Regions from separate parts of the Arthrobacter sp. Z1-15 genome, predicted to be linked through region 2. Evidence: predicted binding sites of a transcription regulator. Region 2 holds the regulator's gene; each other region holds the start of a gene.
What was found. Region 2 encodes LexA, which represses DNA repair genes until DNA is damaged. Its sites were predicted from a motif close to TCGAACANNTGTTCGA; they were not measured.
Positions count from the first base shown of each region.

Region 1: the regulator LexA is predicted to act here: its motif matches at 1,641-1,656, upstream of M1D40_RS08995 (HNH endonuclease signature motif containing protein).
Region 3: the regulator LexA is predicted to act here: its motif matches at 1,765-1,780, upstream of M1D40_RS11720 (HNH endonuclease signature motif containing protein).

Region 1 is NZ_CP096454.1:1,950,544-1,954,816, reverse strand. Features, by position in the region: gene M1D40_RS09005 (TetR/AcrR family transcriptional regulator) at 1-541, shown strand, start outside; gene M1D40_RS09000 (SDR family NAD(P)-dependent oxidoreductase) at 538-1,287, shown strand; gene M1D40_RS08995 (HNH endonuclease signature motif containing protein) at 1,878-3,419, shown strand; gene M1D40_RS08990 (L-threonylcarbamoyladenylate synthase) at 3,710-4,273, shown strand, end outside.
Region 2 is NZ_CP096454.1:1,271,923-1,276,195, reverse strand. Features, by position in the region: gene hisH (imidazole glycerol phosphate synthase subunit HisH) at 1-292, opposite strand, end outside; gene hisB (imidazoleglycerol-phosphate dehydratase HisB) at 289-906, opposite strand; gene M1D40_RS05855 (histidinol-phosphate transaminase) at 966-2,075, opposite strand; gene M1D40_RS05850 (LysM peptidoglycan-binding domain-containing protein) at 2,173-2,607, opposite strand; gene lexA (transcriptional repressor LexA) at 2,995-3,831, shown strand; gene M1D40_RS05840 (ATP-dependent DNA helicase) at 3,907-4,273, opposite strand, start outside.
Region 3 is NZ_CP096454.1:2,564,589-2,568,861, reverse strand. Features, by position in the region: gene M1D40_RS11730 (SLC13 family permease) at 1-688, opposite strand, end outside; gene M1D40_RS11725 (FadR/GntR family transcriptional regulator) at 870-1,565, shown strand; gene M1D40_RS11720 (HNH endonuclease signature motif containing protein) at 1,960-3,441, shown strand; gene aceE (pyruvate dehydrogenase (acetyl-transferring), homodimeric type) at 3,622-4,273, opposite strand, start outside.

The DNA.
Region 1 (4,273 bases), 680 kb from region 2:
GGCTATGGCAGCCGAGGCCGGCCGTGAGTTTGTCCTTCTGCCGCCCACCCCGGCCTCGTGGCAGAAGATGCTTCAGCACATGGCCGCCGCACTCTGGGACGACTTCCACAAGCACCCCTGGCTGCTGCAGATTGTCCTGGGGCCGAGCCGGCTGCTGGACATGGCCTCCACCGAGGAACTCGAAGTGATCCTTCGGGCGCTCAATGCGGCAGGGCTTCCGGAGGACGACTGCTTTGACTGTGTCGTAGGACTTTCGGGTGTTGTGATCGGGACTGCAGTTCTGGCCCTGGCCGCGAATCCCGGACCGGGACGGCACCGCCCCACCCGGCCCAACGCCGTCGTACCCCTGGAATCCGGTGACGGTGCCCCTCACGGTTCCCTTACCGCCAAGTTCCGCGGACGAGGGATTACCTACGACGCCTCACGGAAGTCCCTGGACTTTGCCGTGGGCAGTTTTCTCCTCGGCGTGGAAGCACGAATCACATCAAGCATCCGGATGCGGCAGGAAAAGCACTCCGGCTTAGAGAAGGAACAACAGTGAAACTGAGCAACAAGACAGCCATTGTCACCGGCGGCGCCGGCGGTATTGGCCAGGGTATTGTCCGGCACTTCCTGTCCGAGGGCGCCAAGGTTGCCGTCGTCGACATTAGCCAGGAGCAGGGCGAGAAGCTCGTGGCCGACCTGGGCAGCCTGGGCGAACTGATTTTCATCTGCAAGGACATCTCCCTGCCTGAAAGCGCTGCCGAAATTGTCGCCGAGACGGTGGCACGCTTCGGCCAGTTGGATATCCTCGTCAACAACGCGCACGCCTCCAAGCAGGCACCGATTCTGGAAACGACGCCGGAGATCTGGAACCTGTCCTTCGGCACCGGAACGCTGGCCACCCTCTACCTGATGCAGGCGGCCCATCCGGAACTGAAAAAGACCCGCGGCAGCATCATCAACTTCGGTTCCGGCGCCGGCATCAAGGGCCTGCCAAACCAAGTGGCCTATGCCGCAGCCAAGGAAGCCATCCGTGCGATCACCCGTACGGCGGCAAACGAGTGGGCAGCGGACGGCATCCGCGCCAACGTCGTCAGTCCGGTCGCGCTGACTCCGGGAATTGTGGAGTGGAGCAAGGCTTACCCGGAGCAGTACCAGGAAGTGGTCGACGGCGTCCCGCTGGGCCGCCTGGGCGATCCGGAGACGGACATCGCGCCGATCGTGGCATTCCTTGCCAGCGATGAATCCCGCTACCTGACGGGCCAGACACTGATGGCCGACGGCGGCACCATCAAGCTCTACTAGAGCGGTTGTGCCTCTGGGGGAAGCGCTGTGCGGGTTGGGCAGTGCACCCCCGAGGTGCTGTTCACGACGCCGCAGCGGATGCGGCTGCCGTTGTCGTCCGCGTCTTGCTGTTGCGCGGCAGAAACAGCCGGGGCGCGGGCGACGCCGAGTGGCTGACGGGGTGTCGGTTCCCGAGGTCGTTGAGCCCACGACTGTGCAGGCTTGGACTAGTGGCCACCGGCGACTTGGGTGACTAGGTAGCCACTGGCAAAAGACGGGTATTTGGCCGTCAACAATAGGGCCGGTTTGGGCCTGTTTTGGTCTGTTTTAGAGCTGGAAATGTCGGTGGCGGGTGAAATCCTGAGGTCATGGATCAGAACGGATCTTCGACGGGCCCCGGAACCGGCACTAGTCCCGGCACTAATAACGGACAGGCAGCAGCGTGCAGCCTGTCGGTCTTTGTTGCCGGGCCCGGTCCGGAGGCTTCTGAGCCGGCCGGTGAAACTGATCCGGCTGTTGCCGCAGTAGCCCATTCCCCCAGTGGTTTTGTTGCTCCCGGTGGCGCTTTTGAACCGTCGGGGTCCGCTTACCGGGACGGGTTTACCGGAGCTTTGGCCCTCCGGAACGTGGAGTGCCTGAACGAGGAAGAAACCGGTGCCGTGTTGTCGCGGTTGAATGTGCTGGGCCGGTGGGTTCAGGCGCAGCAGGCGAAGGTTTTGTCCCGGATGCAGAACATTTACGAGTCCGAGAGCATGTTCGTTTCGGGCCGGCCGGATTCCGAGATGGCCTTCAGTCTGGCAGCCGAGGAAGCGGCTACGATTCTGGGGGTTCCCACCGGTACCGGAACGGCGTTGATGAGCCGGGCCGGTGATTTGTGCAGCGCCAACACTGCCACGTTGGGGAGTCTGGAGGCCGGGGATATCAGTTACGGGCATGCCGAGACGGTTCTGGAGCAGTGTGTGGGGATTGCTCCGGCGGATGTGCCCGTGTTTGAGGCGAAGCTGCTGGGTTTGGCTGCGGGACAGACGAAGGCGCAGTTCCGGGTGAAGGCTCGGCGGTTGAGGGAGAGTCAGTATCCGCAGACGATTGTTGAGCGGCAGCGGACGGCTTTTGATCGGCGGTCGGTATGGGTGCGTCATGAGCCTGACGGTATGTCGTGGTTTTCGGCGATGCTGCCGGCGGAGACTGCGCAGGGGATTTATCACCGGCTCAGTGTTGCGGCCCGGGGTGAGCAGGCGGCCGGAGATACGCGGAGCGTGGATCAGTTGCGGGCGGATATCGTGGCGGACCTTTTGGGCGGTCATGAGCATGAGCATGAGCATGAGTGCAGTTGCGGTGGCCGCGACGGCAGCAAGGGCGGCAGGAATGGCGCCGCCGAAGACGGCAGGCGGGATGAGGTGGCCAACTCCGGCAGGACCATCGGTGGAAAGCCCGGCTCCGGAACCGGAACCGGCGAAAAGGATGGTGCCGGTTCCGGGTCGTGCCGTATAGGTCATGGTTCTAGTGCCCGGACTGAGATTCTGGTGGTGATCACTGCTGAAACTCTCTTGGGAGCCGATGACCAGCCCGCGGAACTGGTCGGGTATGGGCCGATCAGCCCCGAAAGAGCCCGGCGGATGGCCCGCGAAGCAGCGAAGTGGACGCCGGCGGAGCGGGACCCGGAGACTGAGGAGATCCTGCGGGTGGGTAAGCGGCGGAAAGTACCGGACGGGTTGAAGCAGTTGCTGCGGGTCCGGGACGGGACGTGCCGGTTCCCGGGCTGCCGGACCAATGCGGTGATCTCCGAGATCGACCACACCAAACCCTGGGCGCAGGGCGGTCCCACCGATCACGACAATCTGGAGCATTTATGCCGGCGGCACCACATGTTCAAAACCAAAGGATTCTGGAAAGCCTGCCAGCCCAGTCCCGGAATTATTGAGTGGACCTCACCTGGAGGACGAAAGTACCGCACCAAACCAGACCTCGCCCTGGATACATCTGCGACCACAGCCACGTCGGACAGCACAGCCACGTCTGCGACTTCGGCCGTATCTGCGACTACGGCCTTGTCTACGGCCAGAGACACGGCCACGACTGCTGCGGAGGGCAGTGAGGTTGGAAGAGTTGAACTAGACCCAGATGATTATGGGGATGACCCGCCGCCCTTCTAGCGGGGCTGCCGGACGGGCGGCGCTTTGAGACTGGCATGCGTGCTGGCTGGCTGCGACACGAGCAGAGCGGCGGAACTGCGTGCGGCAGAACTGAGAGCTGTGGAATGAGTTCTCAGTTCAACAGCCAGCCCTTCTGATCAGTGGTGGGAACAGCCAGCCCTTCTGATCAGTGGTGGGAACAGCCAGCCCTTTTGAACAGTGGTGGGAACAGCCAGCCCTTCTGATCAGCGTAGGAACGGCTTCAGCCTCTCAGCCGCAGGACCCTCCGCCATCAGCGGTAAGCTCAGGGCATGGCACGATACTTTGACATCCACCCGGAGAACCCCCAGCAGCGCAGCATAGGTCAGATTGTTGCAATCCTGCGGTCAGGCGGATTGATCGCCTACCCGACGGACTCCTGTTACGCCCTCGGAGCGCAGCTCAGCAACAAGGATGCTTTGGACCGGATCCGCTCGATCCGCCAGCTGGACGACAAACACCACTTCACGCTTATGTGCAGGGACTTCGCGCAGCTCGGTCAATTCGTAAAGATGGACAACGACACCTTCCGCAGCATCAAGGCCGTTACCCCGGGCAGCTACACCTTCATCCTGCCCGCAGTGAAGGAGGTGCCGCGCTGGTTGTCTCAGCCCAAAAAGAAGACCGTAGGCGTCCGTATCCCGGATAACAAAGTTGTGCAGGCACTGCTGGAAGAACTGGGAGAGCCGATGATATCCAGCACCCTGCTGCTGCCCGGCGAAGAGGATCCCCTGACCGAAGGCTGGGAGATCAAGGAACGCCTGGACCACCAGGTAGACGCCGTTCTGGATGCCGGGTTCTGCCCGCCGGACCTCACCACCGTCGTCGACTTCTCC
Region 2 (4,273 bases):
CGCCGTGCTCCACGCCCTCGTCGAAGAGGACCTGCAGTCCCACGCAGATGCCCATAACCGGGCGTCCGCCGGCAACGCGCCGGCCGATCAGGCGCAGGGCATCAACGTCCTTCAATCCCTGCATGACAGCGGCGAAGGCGCCGACTCCGGGCACCAGCAGCCCGTCGGCGTTCAGTACGTCGTCGGATTTGGCGCTCAGGGTGACGGTGGCACCGACGTGTTCCAGGGCACGGACGGCCGAGCGGATGTTGCCGGAACCGTAGTCCAGGACGGTGACGTTGCGGGCGGTCACAGTGCTCCCTTCGTGGAGGGGATGCCCTCAACCCGGGGATCCGGCTCGACGGCTGCGCGCAGAGCGCGGGCAAAGGCCTTGAACTGGGCCTCCACGATGTGGTGCGGGTCCCGGCCGCCGAGCACCGTCATGTGCAGGCAGATCTGGGCGTGGAGCGTGATGGCCTCAAAGACGTGCCGGGTCAGCGATCCGGTGAAGTGCCCGCCGATCAGATGGTATTCCTGGCCCGCCGGCTCGCCCGAGTGCACGAGGTAGGGGCGTCCGGAGATGTCGACGACGGCGTTGGCGAGGGCCTCGTCGAGCGGAACCGTGGCTTCGCCGAAGCGGCGGATGCCGGCCTTGTTTCCGAGCGCGGTCTTGAGTGCCTCGCCGATGCTGATGGCGATGTCCTCCACGGTGTGGTGGACATCGATGTGGGTGTCGCCGGTGGCCTGGACCGTGAGGTCGATCAGGGAGTGCTTGGCCAGCGCCGTCAGCATGTGGTCGTAGAACGGCACGGACGTGCTGATATCCGACTGGCCGGTTCCGTCCAGATCCAGCTGAACGACCACTGAGGATTCGCTGGTCACCCGTTCCAGGCGTGCGGTGCGGCCGGTGGTGGTCTCCACGGTCATGGTTTTCCTTTGAAAGAAGGTGGTCTCTGCTAACAGTTTAGTGGCTGCGCCCGGGGGCGTTAGCGGACGCCGGCAGCCAGCAGCTCGCGCAGCCGGGTCAGGAAGGCGCTGGTTTCAGCTTCCGTGCCGGCGGTGACGCGCAGGTGGCCGGTGATGCCGACGTCGCGCACCAGCACTCCCGCTTCCAGCAGGCCCTCCCATACTGCGCGCGGATCCTCCAGCCCGCCGAAGAAGACAAAGTTGGCGTCCGAGGGCGCCGGCTTCAGGCCGAGGGTCAGCAGCTCGGCGACGATGCGGTCCCGCTGGACCTTGATGGCTTCGACGTTGGCGAGCAGGGCGTCGGCGTGCTCAAGGGCCGCGTTGGCGGTGGCCTGCGTGACGGCGGAGAGGTGGTACGGCAGCCTCACCAGGCGCAGCGCGTCGGTGACTTCGGGGGCTGCCGCCATATAGCCCACCCGCGCTCCGGCCAGCGCGAAGGCCTTGCTCATGGTCCGGGACACGATGAGGCGCTCACGTCCGGGCAGCAGCTGCAGGGCACTGGGGGTTCCGGCGTGGAAGAACTCGGCGTAGGCCTCATCCACGATCACGATCGCCTGCGAGGCAGCGCCGGCTTCATAGACGGCTTCGATGACATCAAGCGAGAGCGCCGTGCCGGTGGGGTTGTTGGGCGTGCAGAGGAAGACAATGTTCGGAGCCTGCTCGCGGACCTGATCCGCTGCGGCGTCTGCCGTGAGGGTGAAGTCCTCGCTGCGCAGGCCAGTGACGTAGCGGGTCCCGGTGCCGCTGGCCAGCAGCGGATACATGGAATAGGTGGGCGGGAAGCTCATGGCTGTCCGTCCGGGGCCGCCGAAGGCCTGGAGGATCTGCTGAAGGACCTCGTTTGAGCCGTTGCCCGCCCAGATGTTTTCCGTACCCAGGCCGTGGCCGAGATATGCGGCGAGGCGCTCCCGGAGTTCGGTGAACTCGCGGTCCGGGTAGCGGTTCAGGCCTGCCACGGCCCGGTCAACGGAGGCGGCGATGGCCTTCCGCACCTGCTCGGGCAACCCGTGCGTGTTCTCGTTGACGTTGAGCAGGATGGGCACGTCAAGCTGCGGAGCACCGTAAGGCGCAAGTCCGCGAAGGTCATCGCGCAGGGGAAGTCGGTTCAGTCTCTCCAGCTGTTCAGTCACCACTACAGCTTAAGACTCCAAGGCGGGGCGGGAAGAATCCCCGTGTCGCAGCAGCGGGTTGTTACGTTCTGAGTTGTGCTTGGAACGGACCCGGGATTCAGGACTGGACCGGAATGAACAGCTGCACTCCGGCCGGCACCCGCTCGGTGGGCAGGTTGTTCAGTTCCATGATGTCGGCGACCACATCCCGGGGGTCGCGTTCCGGGGCGAATTCCTCGGCCAGGGCCCAGAGGGAGTCACCGGGAGTGACGCTCACCTGAAGGGTCCGCGTGACGTCCGGCCCGCCGTTCGAGGCGACGGCCGGGGCGGTGAAGAAGCCCAGCACGGTTAGCGCGGCAGCGGCCGTGAGCATCAGCGGCAGGCCGATAAACACCAGCCGGCCCCGCCGCGTGAGCCGGAGCCGGGCCGCCGGAGCCTGGTCTCCGGAGGCTGCGGCGGGCGAAACAGCTTCCGGCCCGGCTGCGGGCCGGGCCGGAGCCGGGGCGAAGGGGGCAGAGGTCCGGGACAGTGTGGATAATGCGTGGGCTGGCATGGAAATACCTTTCCGGTTCGAGAGCAGCAACGGCAGACCCGAAGCTGTATTCGAATAAGTGAAAGCGGTGCGGAGTGAAGATTTCGAAACTATGTTCGAAGGTTGTGAACTCATTTCTAGCACCTATCTACTAATAAAGTCGAGACTCGCTCGAACAAATGTTTGAAAAGGCCGCTCCCCTCGCCTAGCGTTGAGTCCAGAGGAAGAGGGTTCGGCGGTTTACACCGGGCCGGTGCGGGGCGCGGGCCCCGGAACGGTTCGAACAGGACCACTGAATCAGCTGCCTCTGACATTCCCGCCGGCACGGCTTGCACAGCGTTCCGGCCCAGACATCCGCCCGACCAGCTCCGGCACCGCCCGGACCAGCTGACCCGAAGGGAACCCCACGTGGCCCGCAGGACTGCTTCCGAAGACAGCACCAATCAGCCAGCTGCGACCGGCACCCGTGCGCGCGCGAAAGGCCTCACTCCGCGGCAGAAAACCGTCCTTGAGATGATCCAGCGGTCCGTGAGCACCAACGGGTACCCGCCCACCATGCGGGAAATCGGGGACACCGTGGGTCTGGCGAGTCTGTCCAGCGTGACCCACCAGCTCATGCAGCTGGAGAAGCTCGGCTACATCCGCCGCGACCCCAAACGCCCCCGCGCCATGGAAATCCTCATTCCGCTGATGCTGCGCGACGGACAGCCGGCTTCCCCCGGCGCCGACGGAGAGCCTTCGGACAGCCCACGCCGCACCGAGCCGGCGCTCCCGGCCGGAGGCGGCTCCGGCAGTGCAGGCAGCCGCTCCGCCGAGGGTGAGGGCGCCTCCGCGGGCCTGGCCACGGTCACCGAGCTCTCCACCTCCGTGGACACTGCCATGGTTCCCCTGGTCGGCCGGATCGCTGCCGGCGGGCCCATCCTGGCCGAGCAAGTGGTTGAGGACATCATGCCGCTGCCGCGCCAGCTCGTGGGACACGGTGACCTCTTCATGCTCCGGGTCTCGGGTGATTCCATGGTGGACGCCGCCATCTGCGACGGTGACTGGGTGGTGGTACGCCGCCAGCCCACAGCCGAGAACGGCGACATCGTAGCCGCCCTGCTGGACGACGAGGCCACGGTCAAAACGTTCCGCCAGCGCAACGGCCACACCTGGCTGCTGCCGCAGAACACCCGCTACGAGCCCATCGTGGGCGACCACGCCGTCATCATGGGCAAAGTCGTATCGGTCATGCGCTCCCTCTAGCCCGACACACGCCAGACGACGCACACAAAAGGGCGGCCGGATTCTTTCCGGCCGCCCTTCTGTTTGTCTTCTGTTCTACTTCCGGGCTCCGGGAACCTTCTCCTGCGCCGCAGACTGCTCGGCCAGGCGGCCCAGCACCGACAGGACCACGGAACGGTCCGTTGTGGACCAGAACGGCGGCAGAGCGGCCCGCAGGAAGCTGCCGTAGCGGGCAGTGGCCATCCGGGAGTCCAGGATGGCCACCACTCCGCGGTCTCCGGCGGCGCGGATCAGGCGCCCGGCCCCCTGCGCCAGCCGGACTGCGGCATGCGTCGCAGCCACCGACATGAACCCGTTCCCGCCGGCTTTGGCCACCGCGCGGGTGCGGGCCGTCATGAGCGGGTCGTCCGGACGCGGGAACGGGATCCGGTCAATGAGCACCAGCCGGCAGGCGGTTCCCGGC
Region 3 (4,273 bases), 1.3 Mb from region 2:
TGAAGGCGACGTCGGTGCGGCCGGCGGAGCTGAGGTTCATCCGGGCCTGGGCAACCTCTTCCACGAAGCCGCCCACCGTGCCGCTGCGCAGTTTGCTGCCGCCCAGGACAAAGAACAGGATCAGGGCAATTAACGTGTTGAAGAGCAGGCTGGCGAGGAACACGGCCAGAGGACTGGACTCCAGGTCGGTTTCGCCAATGATGCCGTTGACCGTGACCCCGTATACGGCAATGGGGGAGAAGCCGCCGGCCTGCGCGCCGTGGATCACCATCATGCCCATCATCAGCGGGTTGATCTTGTGCTTCGCAGCGAAGCCGAGGGCGATCGGGGCAACGATTGCGACGGCGGCGGGAGACAGGGCGCCGACGGCGGTGATGATGGCCGTGATGGCAAACATGATCCACGGAATCAGTGCCACCCGGTTGCCGACCATCCGGACCGCTCCACGGACCAGCAGGTCAATGGTGCCGTTGTTCTGCGCTATGGCGAAGAGATAGGTAACGCCGACAATCGTCAGGAACAGGCCGCCCGGGAAGTTGGCGAGAATGTCGTCCGTGCTCATGCCTAGAAAGACAAAGCCCAGAAGGAAGGCCCCCACAAAGGCAAGCGCCCCCATATTGAGGGGCAGCACCGTGGCCAGGAGGAACATGGCCACCAATATCAGGATGGAGAGGATTGGAGCGGACATCTAAAGTTCCCTACGTCGTCGAAGGTGCCGGCACATCCCGGTGCCGGCGGCGGAGTGTGGCAGTGATGCACGCCACACTGGCACTGGACTAGCCTCTTAGACTCTGGGTCTCTTTGTCAATTGCTGGCTATACTCATGTCGGACCGCGCGGACGCCCGGTGGACGCTAGAGGGAGGTTGCCATGTCCGGCAGCGGTGACGGCAAAGGTTTTGTCCGGGTCTCCCGGCCCCGGCTGTACGAGCGGCTGGTGGAGCAGCTTCTGGGCTTTATCTCCTCGACCGGACTGGGGCCCGGCGATTTGCTTCCGGCCGAGAGGGACCTTGCCGAGCGCATGGGAGTCTCCCGTGCCACGCTGGCACAGGCTCTGGTGGCTCTGGAGGTGCTCGGCGTGATCGATGTCCAGCACGGGACCGGTGCCGTCCTGGTGTACCGGCCGAGTGTGGCGTCCGTATTGCGCGAATTGCGTGAACATCGTGACCGCATGCCGGAGATAGTCGAAGCCCGCAGCACCCTCGAAGTGAAGCTGGCGGCGCTCGCAGCAGAGCGCAGGACTCCGGAGGACCTGGCTGCCGTCGATGCCGCCCTAGAGGTGATGTCCGCTGAGATTGCCGAGGGCAGCCGGGGCACCGAGGGCGACGAACTCTTTCACCAGGCAGTGGCCGCAGCGGCCCATTCATCCATTCTCGCGTCGATGATGACGTTCATTTCCGAACTCGTTCGGGAAACACGGCTCGCTTCCCTGGGGCAGCCCGGCCGGCCGGAGCGTTCGCTGGAGTCGCACCGTGCCATCGCGGACGCTATCCGCGCGTCGGATCCGGAAGCCGCGGCAGAGGCCATGCAGGCCCATATCGATCTGGTCTCCGAAACCGCAATGTAGGTCATTGCGGCAGAAAGGGCGGCAGGAAAGCAGGTCATTGCGGCAGGCTGCCGACTGCTTGTTTCGCACTGATGCGGCATCAGTAGTTCCGCAGAAAAGACGGGTATTTGGCCGTCAACAATAGGGCCGGTTTGGGCCTGTTTTGGTCTGTTGTAGAGCTGGAAATGTCGGTGGCGGGTGAAATCCTGAGGTCATGGATCAGAACGGATCTTCGACGGGCCCCGGAACCGGCACTATTCCCGGCACTAGTCCCGGCACTAATAACGGACAGGCAGCAGCGTGCAGCCTGTCGGTCTTTGTTGCCGGGCCCGGTCCGGAGGCTTCTGATGACTCTGCTGAACAGTCCGGGCCTGGTTGCCGGGACGGGTTTACCGGGGCTCTGGCCCTTCGGAACGTGGAGTGCCTGAACGAGGAAGAAACCGGTGCCGTGTTGTCGCGGTTGAATGTGCTGGGCCGGTGGGTTCAGGCGCAGCAGGCGAAGGTCCTGTCCCGGATGCAGAACATTTACGAGTCCGAGAGCATGTTCGTTTCCGGCCGGCCGGATTCCGAGATGGCCTTCAGTCTTGCAGCCGAGGAAGCGGCTACGATTCTGGGGGTTCCCACCGGTACCGGAACGGCGTTGATGAGCCGGGCCGGTGATCTGTGCACCGCCAACACTGCCACGTTGGGGAGTCTGGAGGCCGGGGAGATCAGTTACGGGCATGCCGAGACGGTTTTGGAGCAGTGTGTGGGGATTGCTCCGGCGGATGTGCCCGTGTTTGAGGCGAAGCTGCTGGGTTTGGCTGCGGGACAGACGAAGGCGCAGTTCCGGGTGAAGGCTCGGCGGTTGAGGGAGAGTCAGTATCCGCAGACGATTGTTGAGCGGCAGCGGACGGCTTTTGATCGGCGGTCGGTGTGGGTGCGTCATGAGCCTGACGGTATGTCGTGGTTTTCGGCGATGCTGCCGGCGGAGACTGCGCAGGGGATTTATCACCGGCTCAGTGTTGCGGCCCGGGGTGAGCAGGCGGCCGGAGATACGGGGAGCGTGGATCAGTTGCGGGCGGATATCGTGGCGGACCTTTTGGGTGGTCATGAGCATGAGTGCAGTTGCGGTGGCCGCGACGGCAGCAAGGGCGGCAGGAATGGCGCCGCCGAAGACGGCAGGCGGGATGAGGTGGCCAGCTCCGGCAGGACCATCGGTGGAAAGCCCGGCTCCGGTTCCGGAACCGGCGAAAAGGATGGTGCCGGTTCCGGGTCGTGCCGTATAGGTCATGGTTCCAGGGCCCGGACGGAGATCCTGGTCCTGATCACCGCTGAAACTCTCTTCGGAGCCGATGACCAGTCTGCGGAACTGGTCGGGTATGGGCCGATCAGCCCCGAAAGAGCCCGGCGGATGGCCCGCGAGGCGGCGACGTGGACGCCGGCGGAGCGGGACCCGGAGACTGAGGAGATCCTGCGGGTGGGTAAGCGGCGGAAAGTACCGGACGGGTTGAAGCAGTTGCTGCGGGTCCGTGACGGGACGTGCCGGTTCCCGGGCTGCCGGACCAATGCGGTGATCTCCGAGATCGACCACACCAAACCCTGGGCGCAGGGCGGTCCCACCGATCACGACAACCTGGAGCATTTATGCCGGCGGCACCACATGTTCAAAACCAAAGGATTCTGGAAAGCCTGCCAGCCCAGTCCCGGGATTATTGAGTGGACCTCTCCGGGAGGACGAAAGTACCGCACCAAACCAGACCTCGCCCTTCCGCGGGGTGGGGCGGACCCGCAGGGGGAGCCCGGCGTTCCGGGAGTCAAAGACCCGGCAGCCCTGGCCGGTGCCGAACCATCAGTCGTGGATTCATCAGGTGCGGTTAATGAGGACGACTACGGTTCCGATCCGCCGCCCTTCTAACCGGGAAGGCGAAAAGTCAGGACAGGTCAACAGAAAGAGTCAGGCTCAACAGAAAAAGTCAGAACGCCTCAACAGGAGTGAGTCAGGACGCTTAAACAGAAGAGAACCGCCGCAAATGCGGCGGTTCTCTTCTGCGCTCCTACGAGCTCGTCCTCCTACGATGAGGAGACCGTGTAGCGCTTAGGCGTCGCCGCCGGCGTTGCCCGACGTTCCTGCATTCACGTTGAGCAGGTCGTACTTCTTGATCGCTTCGGTCGGCGCGCTGGCGTCAACCTCGCCGCGGCGGGCGAGCATTTCCAGGGTCCGAACGACCATGGAGTGCGAATCAATCTTGAAGTACCGGCGTGCAGCGGCACGGGTGTCCGCGAAACCGAAGTCGTCGGCGCCCAGGGTGGCAAATTCGTTCGGAACGAACTGCCGGATCTGGTCGGGAACGGCCTTCATGTAGTCCGTGCTGGCAACAATCGGTCCGGTGGCTCCGGCGAGCTGCTTGGTGACAAACGGCACGCGGGGTTCGGCATCGGGATGCAGGAATGATTCTTCCTCGGCGGCCAGGCCGTCGCGGCGGAGTTCATTCCAGGACGTCACGGACCAGACATCGGCAGATACGCCCCAGTCTTCGGCCAGGATCTTCTGGGCTTCCAGGGCCCACGGCACAGCAACGCCGGAGGCGAGAAGCTGGGCGCGGGGACCATCGATCTTTGCCGGAGCCAGCAGGTAGATGCCCTTGACGATGCCTTCGACGTCGAGATCCTCCGGAGCCTTGGGCTGCAGGATCGGCTCGTTGTAGACCATGAGGTTGTAGATGACGTTCGGATCCTTGGAATCCGGA